Regions from separate parts of the Enterobacter sp. 6722112 genome, predicted to be linked through region 1. Evidence: predicted binding sites of a transcription regulator. Region 1 holds the regulator's gene; the other holds the start of a gene.
The links. Region 1 encodes PhoB, which activates phosphate uptake and scavenging genes when phosphate is short. Its sites were predicted from a motif close to CTGTCATAAAACTGNCNNAT; they were not measured.

Region 1 (6,003 bases):
GAAGCTCAGCCATGCGCGCTGCCTGGGCAACAAGCTGATTTTTATCGCGATTCAGCTGCGTAAAATGCGCCCGCCAGCCGGCAATTTCCTGCCCCCAATGACGGAAACGATCGTGTTCGGTCAGCCACTGCGTCAGTACCGTGTGCTCTGCCTGCAACTGTTCACGGTTTCGCAGCGCACCGTTACGGATACGCGAGCGCTGCGCCGCTCTGTGGAGTAAGCGAGTATTTACTTCAACAATTCGCTCTGTTGTCTGCGACAGGCGGGTGGTCTGCTCCTGCTGATACTCCCACAGCGGACGTAGCTGGGCGGCGGGCTGTGCCAGCTTGAGCTTCGCCAGTTGGGGCGCGGCGTCCGTCAGAGCCTGTTGCGCCTGCTGCTGCGAAGCGGCTGCGCGCTGCTGCTCACGTATCAGTTCGTCGTTACGCGTAAGCCACTGAAAATCTTTCTGTTGGCTTTGCTGCTGTGCCAGCAGGACTTTTTCTTCGTCAGTAAGTGCCTGCAAACTTTGCTGTAAGTGCTGCTGCTGTTCCTCGCTCAGCAGCATAACCCCTGCGGCCTGCGCTTCGCACATCTCCAGCGCGTTACGTGCCGCTTTGTGTTTTTCAAAAACCATGGCAGAAATCTGGCCGTAAATTTCCGTGCCGGTCAGTTCCTCCAGCAGCTCAGCGCGATCGCTCGGTTTGGCATTCAGGAAGGCGGCAAACTGCCCCTGAGAGAGCAGCATCGAGCGGGTAAAGCGACCATAGTCCAGCCCGGTGAGTGTGGCGGTTTGTTCCAGCTTATCCGTGACTTTGTCGGCCAGAATTTTGCCGTCTTCGCAGCGGGCCAGCTCAACGCGCGGTGCCTGTAAGTTCCCGTCCGGCTGGTTGCGGGCGCGGTTCTGGCTCCAGAAAGCGCGATAAGCAACACCTTTGACCTCAAATTCTACTTCCGCCAGGCATTCGGCAGTATCGCGCGTCATCAGGTCATTTTGCGCCTGAGAGACCTTATTAAGACGCGGCGTTTCGTGGTAAAGCGCCAGGCAGATGGCATCCAGCAGCGTGGTTTTACCCGCGCCGGTTGCGCCGGTGATGGCAAACAGCCCGTTGCTGGCGAACGGCTCCGCGGTGAAATCAATTTTCCACTCACCCTTTAGCGAATTCAGATTTTTCAGGCGCAGGCTCAGAATTTTCATGCGTTTTCGTCCTCGTCATGGAGGGAATGCAGGGTCTGGGCAAACAGCTCGTTAAGCCTGGTGCGTCTGGCCTCGTCCACCTCTTCATGCGCAAGCCGCCGCGCGAACACCTCTTCAACCCGAAGTTCGCTAAGCGTTTCACGCTGGGCGTTGAGCAGTATTTTCTCGCGCTGCTCGCGGCTGCGGCGTACCAGCAGCACCTCCACGGGAAGGTCTTCCGTCAGCGTCTGTATTTTACGCTGCATATCGTACAGGTAGTCGTCGGTGGTGATTTCGATATCGAGCCAGACGGGGGGATTAAGCGCTGCGCCGCGCCACTGCTCAAGCTGAGCGGTAATGGCGGCCAGATCGCCTTTCAGCACCGCCAGCGGCTGGGTGACCGGCACCTCAAGCGTCTCAACGGCGCTGAGTTTGCCTCCGGTGAAGCTCACCAGATGCACGGATTTGGCCTTGCCCGTTTCGTCAAAACTGAGCGAAATGGGCGAGCCGCAGTAGCGGATATGCTCGCAGCCGCCGATGATCTGCGCCCGGTGAATATGCCCGAGGGCAATGTAGTCGGCGGGGGGGAAGTTTTGCGCCGGAAACGCGTCCAGCGTACCGATATAGATCTCGCGCACCGCATCACTCTTACTGGCTCCGACGGTGGTGAGGTGCCCGGTGGCAATGATCGGAATGGCCTGATCGCCGCGCAGGGCGCAGGCTTCCGTATGTTGCTGGTGATAATAGCGGGTGATGGCCTGCAACAGATGCTGCTGTTTTTCGCTGCCGGACAGACCTGCCTGGCTTTGCACGATATCGCGCGGGCGTAAAAACGGAATTGGGCACAGCACTGCGCCCGGCGTGCCGTCGCGTTTTTTCAGGATCTGCGGCGCGTGTCCGGCGCTGGCCACCACGGTGGTATTGAGGAACGCCAGAATATCGCGGGATTCATTCAGCGTCGCCACCGAGTCATGGTTTCCGGCGACAATCACCAGGTGACAACCGGTTTGCTGGAGGTTGACCACAAAACGGTTGTACAGCTCACGCGCATAGCTCGGCGGCGATCCGGTATCAAAAATGTCGCCCGCCACAATAATCGCGTCCACCTCGTGAGCCTGAGCCGTCTCCAGCAGCCAGTTCAGGAACGCTTCATGTTCCGCGGCGCGGCTTTTGCTGTAAAAATTTTGACCCAGGTGCCAGTCTGAGGTGTGAAGTATGCGCATAAAAGATCCGTGGCAATAATAAGAAAGCAGGATTATAAACGTTCGGGGAACGGAAAATAACCGCTGTAATAAAACAACAGTTTGCTATTTATAGTGGTAATGTTTTTCATAAATCTGTCATAAATCTGACGCATAATGACGCCGCATTACAGACTTGTAACTTAAATACGATAAGACAGGGCAAAGTATGGCGAGACGTATTCTGGTCGTAGAAGATGAAGCTCCGATCCGTGAAATGGTGTGCTTCGTGCTTGAACAAAATGGCTTCCAGCCGGTTGAAGCGGAAGATTATGACAGCGCGGTGAACCAGCTGAATGAACCCTGGCCCGATCTGATCCTGCTGGACTGGATGCTGCCTGGCGGTTCCGGATTGCAGTTTATCAAGCATATCAAACGCGAGGCGATGACCCGCGATATCCCGGTGGTAATGCTGACGGCGCGCGGCGAGGAAGAGGATCGCGTGCGCGGTCTGGAAACCGGCGCGGACGATTACATCACTAAACCGTTCTCCCCGAAAGAGCTGGTGGCGCGTATCAAAGCCGTGATGCGCCGTATTTCACCGATGGCGGTGGAAGAGGTGATTGAGATGCAGGGGCTGAGCCTGGATCCTACCTCACACCGGGTCATGACCGGTGAAAATCCCCTCGATATGGGACCGACCGAATTTAAACTCCTGCACTTCTTTATGACCCACCCGGAGCGCGTTTACAGCCGCGAACAGTTGCTGAATAACGTCTGGGGAACTAACGTCTATGTCGAAGACCGAACGGTTGACGTCCATATTCGCCGCCTGCGTAAAGCACTGGAACTGAGCGGCCACGATCGCATGGTACAGACGGTCCGCGGCACGGGTTATCGTTTCTCGACCCGTTTCTGAACAATGACAGGAGTGTGACGCGTGCTGGAACGTCTGTCATGGAAAAGGCTCGTCTTTGAACTGATCTTATGCTGTATTCCGGCCCTCATTCTGGGGGCTATCTTTGGCTATCTGCCGTGGTTTTTACTGGTGGCCGTGACGGGATTGCTCGTCTGGCATTTCTGGAATTTACTGCGTCTCTCCTGGTGGCTGTGGGTCGACAGAAGTATGACACCCCCGCCGGGAAGCGGGAGCTGGGAACCGCTACTCTACGGCCTGCACCAGATGCAGATGCGTAACAAAAAGCGCCGTCGTGAGCTGGGAAGCCTGATCAAACGCTTTCGTAGCGGTGCGGAGTCGCTGCCGGACGCGGTGATCCTGACGACAGAAGAAGGGACAATCTTCTGGTGTAATGGCCTCGCGCAACAGCTGCTGGGCCTGCGCTGGCCGGATGATAATGGTCAGAACATCCTGAACCTTCTGCGTTATCCCGAGTTCACGCTGTATCTGAAAAAGCGGGATTTTTCGCGCCCGCACAATCTGAAGCTCAATAACGGTCGCCATCTGGAAATCCGCGTGATGCCCTACAGCGATCGGCAGTGGCTGATGGTAGCGCGGGACGTTACCCAGATGCACCAGCTTGAGGGCGCGAGACGTAACTTCTTTGCCAACGTCAGCCACGAGCTGCGTACGCCCTTGACGGTGCTTCAGGGCTACCTGGAGATGATGCAGGAGCAAACGCTTGAGGGGGCGCCGCGTGAGAAAGCACTGCATACCATGCGGGAGCAGACGTTCCGCATGGAAGGGCTGGTCAAACAGCTGCTGACGCTTTCAAAGATTGAGGCTGCCCCGTCGCTGGCGCTAAACGACATCATTGATGTGCCGATGATGTTGCGGGTGGTGGAGCGCGAAGCCCAAACGCTGAGTCATAATCAGCACACCCTGAGTTTTGACGTTGATAACACGCTGAAAGTGCTCGGCAGTGAAGATGAGCTGCGAAGCGCTATCTCAAACCTGGTCTATAACGCCGTGAATCATACCCCGAAAGGGACGCATATCGCGGTGTGCTGGCAGCATACCCCGGCGGGCGCTGAGTTTAGCGTCGAGGACAACGGGCCGGGGATTGGGCCCGAGCACCTCCCGCGTCTCACCGAACGATTCTACCGGGTGGATAAGGCGCGCTCGCGGCAGACCGGCGGGAGCGGACTGGGACTGGCAATTGTGAAGCATGCCGTCAGCCACCACGAAAGCCGGCTCAATATTGAAAGCACCCTGGGTAAGGGCACGCGCTTTAGCTTCGTGATTCCGGAACGATTAATTGCCAAAAAAAGCGCCTGACGGCAGATGTGTCAGGCTACCTTTCCACGGGCCAGCGATTGCTGGCCCGTTTGCTTTGCAGTCAAGCGAAACGCGGATGAATATTATACGGCTGGTGCTTTTTTGTTCGCATGATTAGCCATGAGTTTTTCTTATACATGGCATATTATGTTGGTCTGAATTTTCATGCTGGCATATTGTTCTGGTTTTACGATCCCTTCTTGCCTTTAAACGTTATAAGCGTTTAAATTGCCCCCAATATACTGTCAGACCGACTGTATTTGCGTGGTAAATCGAAAAACTATTCTTCGCCACGCCAGGACGGGAGCATATCCCGCTGAAATTGAGCAAATTTTCCGCTGTATCGTCCCGTGCGGGATGGCGAAAATCTCAACGTATTCAACACCACATCCACAGGCAGTAAGGTTTTATGACCCATCACTTGAAATCGCGTGACATTATCGCGCTGGGCTTTATGACATTTGCGCTGTTCGTTGGCGCAGGTAACATCATTTTTCCTCCAATGGTTGGCTTACAGGCGGGTGAACACGTCTGGACGGCTGCGTTTGGCTTCCTGCTTACTGCCGTGGGCCTGCCGGTACTGACCGTTATCGCGCTGGCGAAAGTCGGTGGCGGTGTGGACAGCCTCAGCACCCCGATTGGCAAAGTGGCTGGCGTTCTGCTGGCAACCGTCTGCTATCTGGCCGTTGGCCCGCTGTTCGCGACCCCGCGTACGGCGACCGTCTCCTTTGAAGTGGGTATCGCCCCGCTGACCGGTGACGGCGCGATGCCGCTGTTTATTTACAGCCTCATTTACTTCGCCATCGTGATTCTGGTTTCTCTCTATCCCGGCAAACTGCTGGATACCGTGGGTAACTTCCTGGCTCCGCTGAAAATTGTGGCGCTGATCGTGCTGGCGGTTGCGGCCATCGTCTGGCCTGCGGGGCCCATCAGCTCCGCGATGGACGCTTATCAGAACGCGGCGTTCTCAAACGGTTTCGTGAACGGCTATCTGACAATGGATACGCTCGGTGCGATGGTGTTTGGTATTGTTATCGTTAACGCCGCGCGTTCCCGCGGGGTGACCGAAGCGCGCCTGCTGACTCGCTACACCATCTGGGCTGGCCTGATGGCCGGTGTCGGCCTGACGCTGCTGTATCTGGCGCTGTTCCGTCTGGGTTCAGATAGCGCAACGCTGGTCGATCAGAGCGCAAACGGCGCGGCGATCCTGCATGCTTACGTGCAGCATACCTTTGGTGGTGCAGGCAGCATGCTGCTGGCGGCGCTGATTTTCCTGGCCTGTCTGGTGACGGCGGTGGGTCTGACCTGCGCCTGCGCGGAGTTCTTCGCTCAGTATCTGCCGCTCTCTTACCGCACGCTGGTGTTTATTCTTGGCATCTTCTCCATGGCGGTGTCAAACCTCGGTCTGAGCCACCTGATTCAGGTGTCAA
Region 2 (6,003 bases), 2.1 Mb from region 1:
CAGACGAATGCCGGGCACGGAAGGGGGGAGCGTCGGCAGTAAACCGAGCGTACAGGGCAGGCGCGCCGAGAGCCAGCGCCAGAGCCGGTTGTCCGTTAAGCCAAAACAGGCGGGCATAAACAGGGCGTCGCAGGTCTTGCCGAGCGGTTGAAGCGCCGCGTACAGCTGCGGCCAATAACTTTCATTATCCAGCAGGCGGGCAATGTTCACCGCACGAAACTCGCTGGGGTTTTCGCGCAGCACGTCGAGTTCGGGGAGATCAATCTCCGCCGTATCCACCTGAACACCCTGCTGTCTGAGAGACGCGGCGGCCAGATGTGGCTGGAAATCGAGGAAGCCGCTGATCCCCACCACCCGCACTCGCTCGGCAGCGATGGGGGCGACAGGCACCTCTTCCGGGCTAAGCCAGGCGGCGCGCAGGGTGCCGAGCGGCGTGACGCGCTGATGATTTTGCTCGGCGTCACCCTGCATGCGTGCGCCGCAGGTGGTGAGCAGGTGTTCGGTTTCGCAGGCAAAGCGGGCCATATTCTCTGCGCCCGTCAGGCGGTAGGGATGTTCAGGCGGCAGATCGGCGAACGATAGCGCGCCCAGTAAATCCAGCGAGCCGGAAGAGAAGTGCAGGGCACTCTGACCGCGAGTGACAATGGCGCAGCGCAGACCCCGCTGCGTCAGTTTGAGGCCGCACAGCAGGCCCGCCAGCCCCCCACCCACAATCACGGTATCAAATTTCATGGTTGTGCTCCTTCTCCAGACCGCAAAGCCCCTGATAGACCCAGCGGGTAAACTCGCTTTCGCGCAGGGCATCGCCCCAGGCGACGGGCTGAATGCCTTTCCAGCGCTCGTTTAAAAAATCGCTGAGCTGGGCAAGCGACTGGGTTGACGTGGTGGCGTGAAAACGTTGCAGCAGCCCGGCGGCACGGCAGGCGCACAGCTCCCCCTGACAGGTGCCCATCCCGACGCGCGTGCGGCGGCGTAAATCGAGCAGGTTGTTCACCGTCAGGTTTTCCACGGCATACTGCACCTCGCCTGCGGTCACGGCTTCGCATTCGCACACCAGGCTGCGGCTGAGTCGCCCTTCACCGAGCCAGGTTGGGGTGCGGTCGCCGTGACGGTAAATCGCCGAACCGCGAAGCGGGGCAGGGAGTGAAATGATTTTGTGCAGCGTTTTTTCTGTCGATTGCTGCGAGCCGGGCAGAGCCTGTTCCGCCGTCACGCACGGTGCGGTGTTGCCGAGCTTACGGCAGACGGCATCGGTGGCCCACTGGGCCATCAGCCGGTAGGTCATCAGCTTGCCGCCGGTAATGGTGATAAACCCGTCCATGCCGTCGCGTTCGGCGTGATCGAGCAGCACGATGCCGCGGCTGACGTTACGCCCGCTCGGATCGTTATCGCTGGCGACGAGGGGACGCACGCCCGCGTAGGCACGCAGAATACGCGTCTGCGCCATCACCGGGGCCAGCTTTTCCCCTTCGCGCAGCAGGATATCCACCTCTTCAGCGGTGACGCGGTTGTAATCAATTTCGCTGTAGTCCACATGCATTGAGGTCGTGCCGATTAACGAAATGGTGTCCCCCGGCACGAGGATATCGGCGTCAGACGGTTTACGGCAGCGGTTGATGACATGGTTATTGATGCGGTGGTCGAGGATCAGCAGCGAGCCTTTCGCCGGGAACATGCGCACCGACAGGTCCGCGTATTCCGCGATGCGCTGGCCCCAGATCCCCGCCGCGTTGACCACGACGGCGGCATACAGCTCGCGGTGTTCGTTGTACTGCGCATCAAACACGCGCACCCCGCGCACGGTATTACCTTCACGAATAAGCCCGGTGACGTGATGCCCGGTCAGGATCTGGGCGCCATGTTCCCGCGCGTCGAGCATATTGGCGGCGGTCAGGCGGAAAGGATCAACGGTTCCGTCCGGTACTTTTACCGCGCCCAGTAACGCCGGGTTTACCGAGGGTTCAAGACGGCGCGCCTGCGCAGGATCGATCGCCTCGGCATGAATGCCTGCCGCCGTGCAGGCGGTGATAAAGGTTTGCTGAAAGCCGAGGTCATCTTCTGGAAGGGTGATAAAAAGACCGTTGGTCGGTTCAACGCAGTGGCGGGCGATGCGCCTGAGGATCTGGTTTTCAGCGATACACTCGCGTGCTGACTCAGCGTCAGTGACCGCATAGCGGGCGCCGCTGTGCAACAGACCGTGATTACGTCCCGTCGCGCCGGTGGCGATATCGTGGCGTTCCAGAAGCGTGACGCTCAATCCCCGCAGGGCGCAGTCGCGTGCGATGCCGGCACCCGTCGCGCCACCGCCAATGATAATCACATCGCTGAAGCGTGGATCGTGAATTGTCATTGCCTTTCCTCTATGTTCGTTTTTTAGCATTTAGCCACATTGATCGTGTGGTTTGTTTGATTTCGAACATAAACGCGCGAAATTCGAAAGTGAAACGTGATTTCATGCGCTTTTTTGCGCATTCTGTCATATTTCTGTAACAATCTGTGCGTTGATTCACAGTAACATTCACCGTGATTTCTTAACATCGCCGCCTCTGTAGCCGGGCGCGAGATGCCCGGTCATTTTTTGAAAGGCCACGGAGGCTGTTATGCTCAGTATCTTTAAACCTGCGCCACATCGGGCGCGACTGCCAGAGGCAGAGATTGATCCTCTCTACCGCCGTCTGCGTTGGCAAATCTTCCTCGGGATCTTCTTCGGGTATGCGGCGTACTATCTGGTACGTAAAAACTTTGCGCTCGCCATGCCGTACCTGGTGGAGCAGGGCTTCTCTCGCGGCGATCTGGGATTTGCGCTGTCGGGGATCTCCATCGCGTACGGTTTTTCGAAGTTCATTATGGGGTCGGTGTCGGATCGTTCGAATCCGCGCGTGTTCCTGCCCGCCGGTCTGATCCTCGCGGCAGCGGTGATGCTGTTCATGGGCTTTGTGCCGTGGGCGACCTCCAGCATTGCCATCATGTTCGTGCTGCTGTTCCTCTGCGGCTGGTTCCAGGGGATGGGATGGCCGCCATGCGGACGCACCATGGTTCACTGGTGGTCACAGAAAGAGCGTGGTGGAATTGTATCTGTGTGGAACTGCGCACATAACGTCGGGGGCGGGCTTCCGCCGCTGCTGTTCCTGCTGGGGATGGCCTGGTTCAACGACTGGCATGCCGCGCTCTATATGCCAGCCTTTGGCGCCATTCTGGTGGCGATTATCGCCTTCGCTCTGATGCGCGACACCCCACAGTCCTGCGGCCTGCCGCCGATTGAAGAGTACAAAAACGACTACCCGGATGATTACAGCGAGAAGCACGAAGAAGAGCTGACGGCAAAGCAGATCTTCATGAAGTACGTGCTGCCGAACAAGCTGCTGTGGTACATCGCGGTGGCAAACGTATTTGTCTACCTGCTGCGCTACGGCATCCTCGACTGGTCGCCAACCTACCTGAAAGAGGTGAAGCACTTCGCGCTGGATAAATCCTCCTGGGCCTATTTCCTGTATGAATACGCGGGCATTCCCGGCACGCTGATCTGCGGCTGGATGTCGGACAAAGTGTTTAAGGGCAACCGTGGGGCGACGGGCGTGTTCTTTATGACGCTGGTCACCATCGCGACGGTCGTTTACTGGCTTAACCCGCCGGGGAATCCGGGTGTGGATATGGCCTGTATGATCGTCATCGGCTTCCTGATTTATGGTCCGGTTATGCTGATTGGTCTGCATGCCCTGGAGCTGGCGCCGAAGAAAGCGGCAGGCACGGCGGCAGGCTTTACCGGTCTGTTTGGCTACCTCGGCGGTTCGGTCGCTGCGAGCGCCATCGTCGGCTACACCGTCGACTTCTTCGGCTGGGATGGCGGCTTTATGGTGATGATTGGCGGCAGCGTGCTGGCTGTTCTGCTGCTGGTTGTTGTGATGATTGGTGAAAAACGTCACCACGCCGAAGTGCTGGCGCGTCGTCAATAAGGAGCATTGCGATGAAATTAACTCAGTTAGCGACAGGTCTGCTGCTGGCGGGCCTGATGACAGGCTCCGCGCTGGCGGCGGATAAGATCGTGATCGCCCACCGTGGCGCCAGCGGTTATCTGCCGGAGCATACGCTGCCGGCAAAAGCGATGGCCTATGCCCAGGGCGCGGATTATCTGGAGCAGGATCTGGTGATGACGAAGGACGACCAGCTGGTCGTTCTGCATGACCACTATCTTGACCGCGTGACGGACGTGGCGGAGCGTTTCCCGGATCGCGCCCGTAAAGATGGTCGCTACTACGCCATCGACTTCACGCTGGCGGAGATCCGCTCGCTGAAGTTTACCGAGGGCTTCGAGATTGAAAACGGTAAGAAGGTACAGGTCTATCCGGGACGTTTCCCGATGGGCAAGTCTGACTTCCGTATTCACACCTTCGAAGAGGAGATCGAGTTTGTTCAGGGGCTGAACCACTCGACAGGAAAAAATATCGGTATCTACCCGGAAATCAAAGCGCCGTGGTTCCACCATCAGGAAGGGAAGGACATTGCCGCGAAGACGCTGGAGGTACTTAAAAAGTACGGCTACACCAGCAAGCAGGATAAGGTTTTCCTGCAATGTTTCGACGCCGCGGAACTGAAGCGCATCAAAACCGAGCTGGAGCCGAAAATGGGGATGGATCTCAATCTGGTGCAGCTGATTGCGTATACCGACTGGAATGAAACCCAGGAAAAACAGCCGGACGGGAAGTGGGTGAACTACACCTACGACTGGATGTTTAAGCCGGGCGCGATGAAGCAGATTGCGCAGTACGCCGACGGCATCGGGCCGGATTACCACATGCTGGTGGCGGAAGGCTCAACGCCGGGTCACGTGAAGCTGACGGCGATGGTGAAAGAGGCGCATGCGAGCAAGATGCAGGTGCATCCGTATACCGTACGCGCAGACCAGCTGCCGGAGTATGCGACGGACGTGAATCAGCTTTACGACGTACTGTATAACCAGGCGGATGTGGACGGGGTGTTTACGGATTTCCCGGATAAAGCGGTGAGCTTTTTGAAGGATAAACGCTGAAATTGCCGGGTGGCGGCTGCGCCTTACCCGGCCTACGAACTGCGGTTTTGTAGGTCGGGTCAGCGAAGCGCCACCCGACATAATTACATCTCGATCTCAATATCGCCTTTTGCCCGGCAGCAGCAGGGCAAAATCTCCCCTTCACTGATAAAGGCCAGCGGTTCGGTCAGCCAGTCTACCTGGCCTGCGACCAGACGGCAGCGGCAGGAGCCGCAGTAGCCTTCACGACACTGGTACTCTACTTCTACCTGATGCGCTTCAAGCGCCACCAGCAGAGAAGGGTGCTCTTCCTGGCACAACACCTCTGTACCAGAAAGGCTCAGCGTTACGCGGCTCATCAGAGCTGGAAATCGCTCAGGTCGTCGGTGTTGACTTCAGAATCAATCTGACCGACCAGATAAGAACTCACTTCCACTTCCTGCGGCGCAACCTGCACGTTATCGGACACCAGCCAGGTGTTGATCCACGGAATCGGGTTAGAGCGCGTCTGGAATGGCAGATCGAGACCCACAGCCTGCATGCGGATGTTAGTGATGTACTCCACGTACTGGCACAGAATGTCTTTGTTCAGGCCAATCATGGAGCCGTCGCGGAACAGGTAGTCTGCCCACTCTTTCTCCTGCTGGGCGGCCAGCACGAACAGATCGTAGCATTCCTGCTTGCACTCTTCGGCAATCGCAGCCATTTCCGGGTCGTCCGCGCCGCTGCGCAGCAGGTTCAGCATATGCTGGGTGCCGGTCAGGTGCAGGGCTTCGTCACGGGCGATCAGGCGGATAATTTTGGCGTTACCTTCCATCAGCTTGCGCTCGGCAAAAGCGAAGGAGCAGGCGAAGCTTACGTAGAAGCGGATTGCTTCCAGCGCGTTGACGCTCATCAGGCACTGGTACAGCTGCTTTTTCAGGGCCCGCAGGTTTACGGTAATGGTTTTGCCGTTCACGTTATGCGTGCCTTCGCCCATCAGATGCCAGTAGCTGGTC

Region 2: a site for PhoB is predicted at 2,474-2,493, ahead of glpT (glycerol-3-phosphate transporter). Genes of this name have one in related genera too.

What each region holds. Positions count from the first base shown of each region.
Region 1 is NZ_JBZWGR010000007.1:781,958-787,960, forward strand. It holds gene sbcC (exonuclease subunit SbcC) at 1-1,177, opposite strand, end outside; gene sbcD (exonuclease subunit SbcD) at 1,174-2,379, opposite strand; gene phoB (phosphate response regulator transcription factor PhoB) at 2,567-3,256, shown strand; gene phoR (phosphate regulon sensor histidine kinase PhoR) at 3,278-4,573, shown strand; gene brnQ (branched-chain amino acid transporter carrier protein BrnQ) at 4,983-6,003, shown strand, end outside.
Region 2 is NZ_JBZWGR010000007.1:2,848,137-2,854,139, reverse strand. It holds gene glpB (glycerol-3-phosphate dehydrogenase subunit GlpB) at 1-732, opposite strand, end outside; gene glpA (anaerobic glycerol-3-phosphate dehydrogenase subunit A) at 722-2,350, opposite strand; gene glpT (glycerol-3-phosphate transporter) at 2,601-3,953, shown strand; gene glpQ (glycerophosphodiester phosphodiesterase) at 3,965-5,026, shown strand; gene yfaE (class I ribonucleotide reductase maintenance protein YfaE) at 5,110-5,364, opposite strand; gene nrdB (class Ia ribonucleoside-diphosphate reductase subunit beta) at 5,364-6,003, opposite strand, start outside.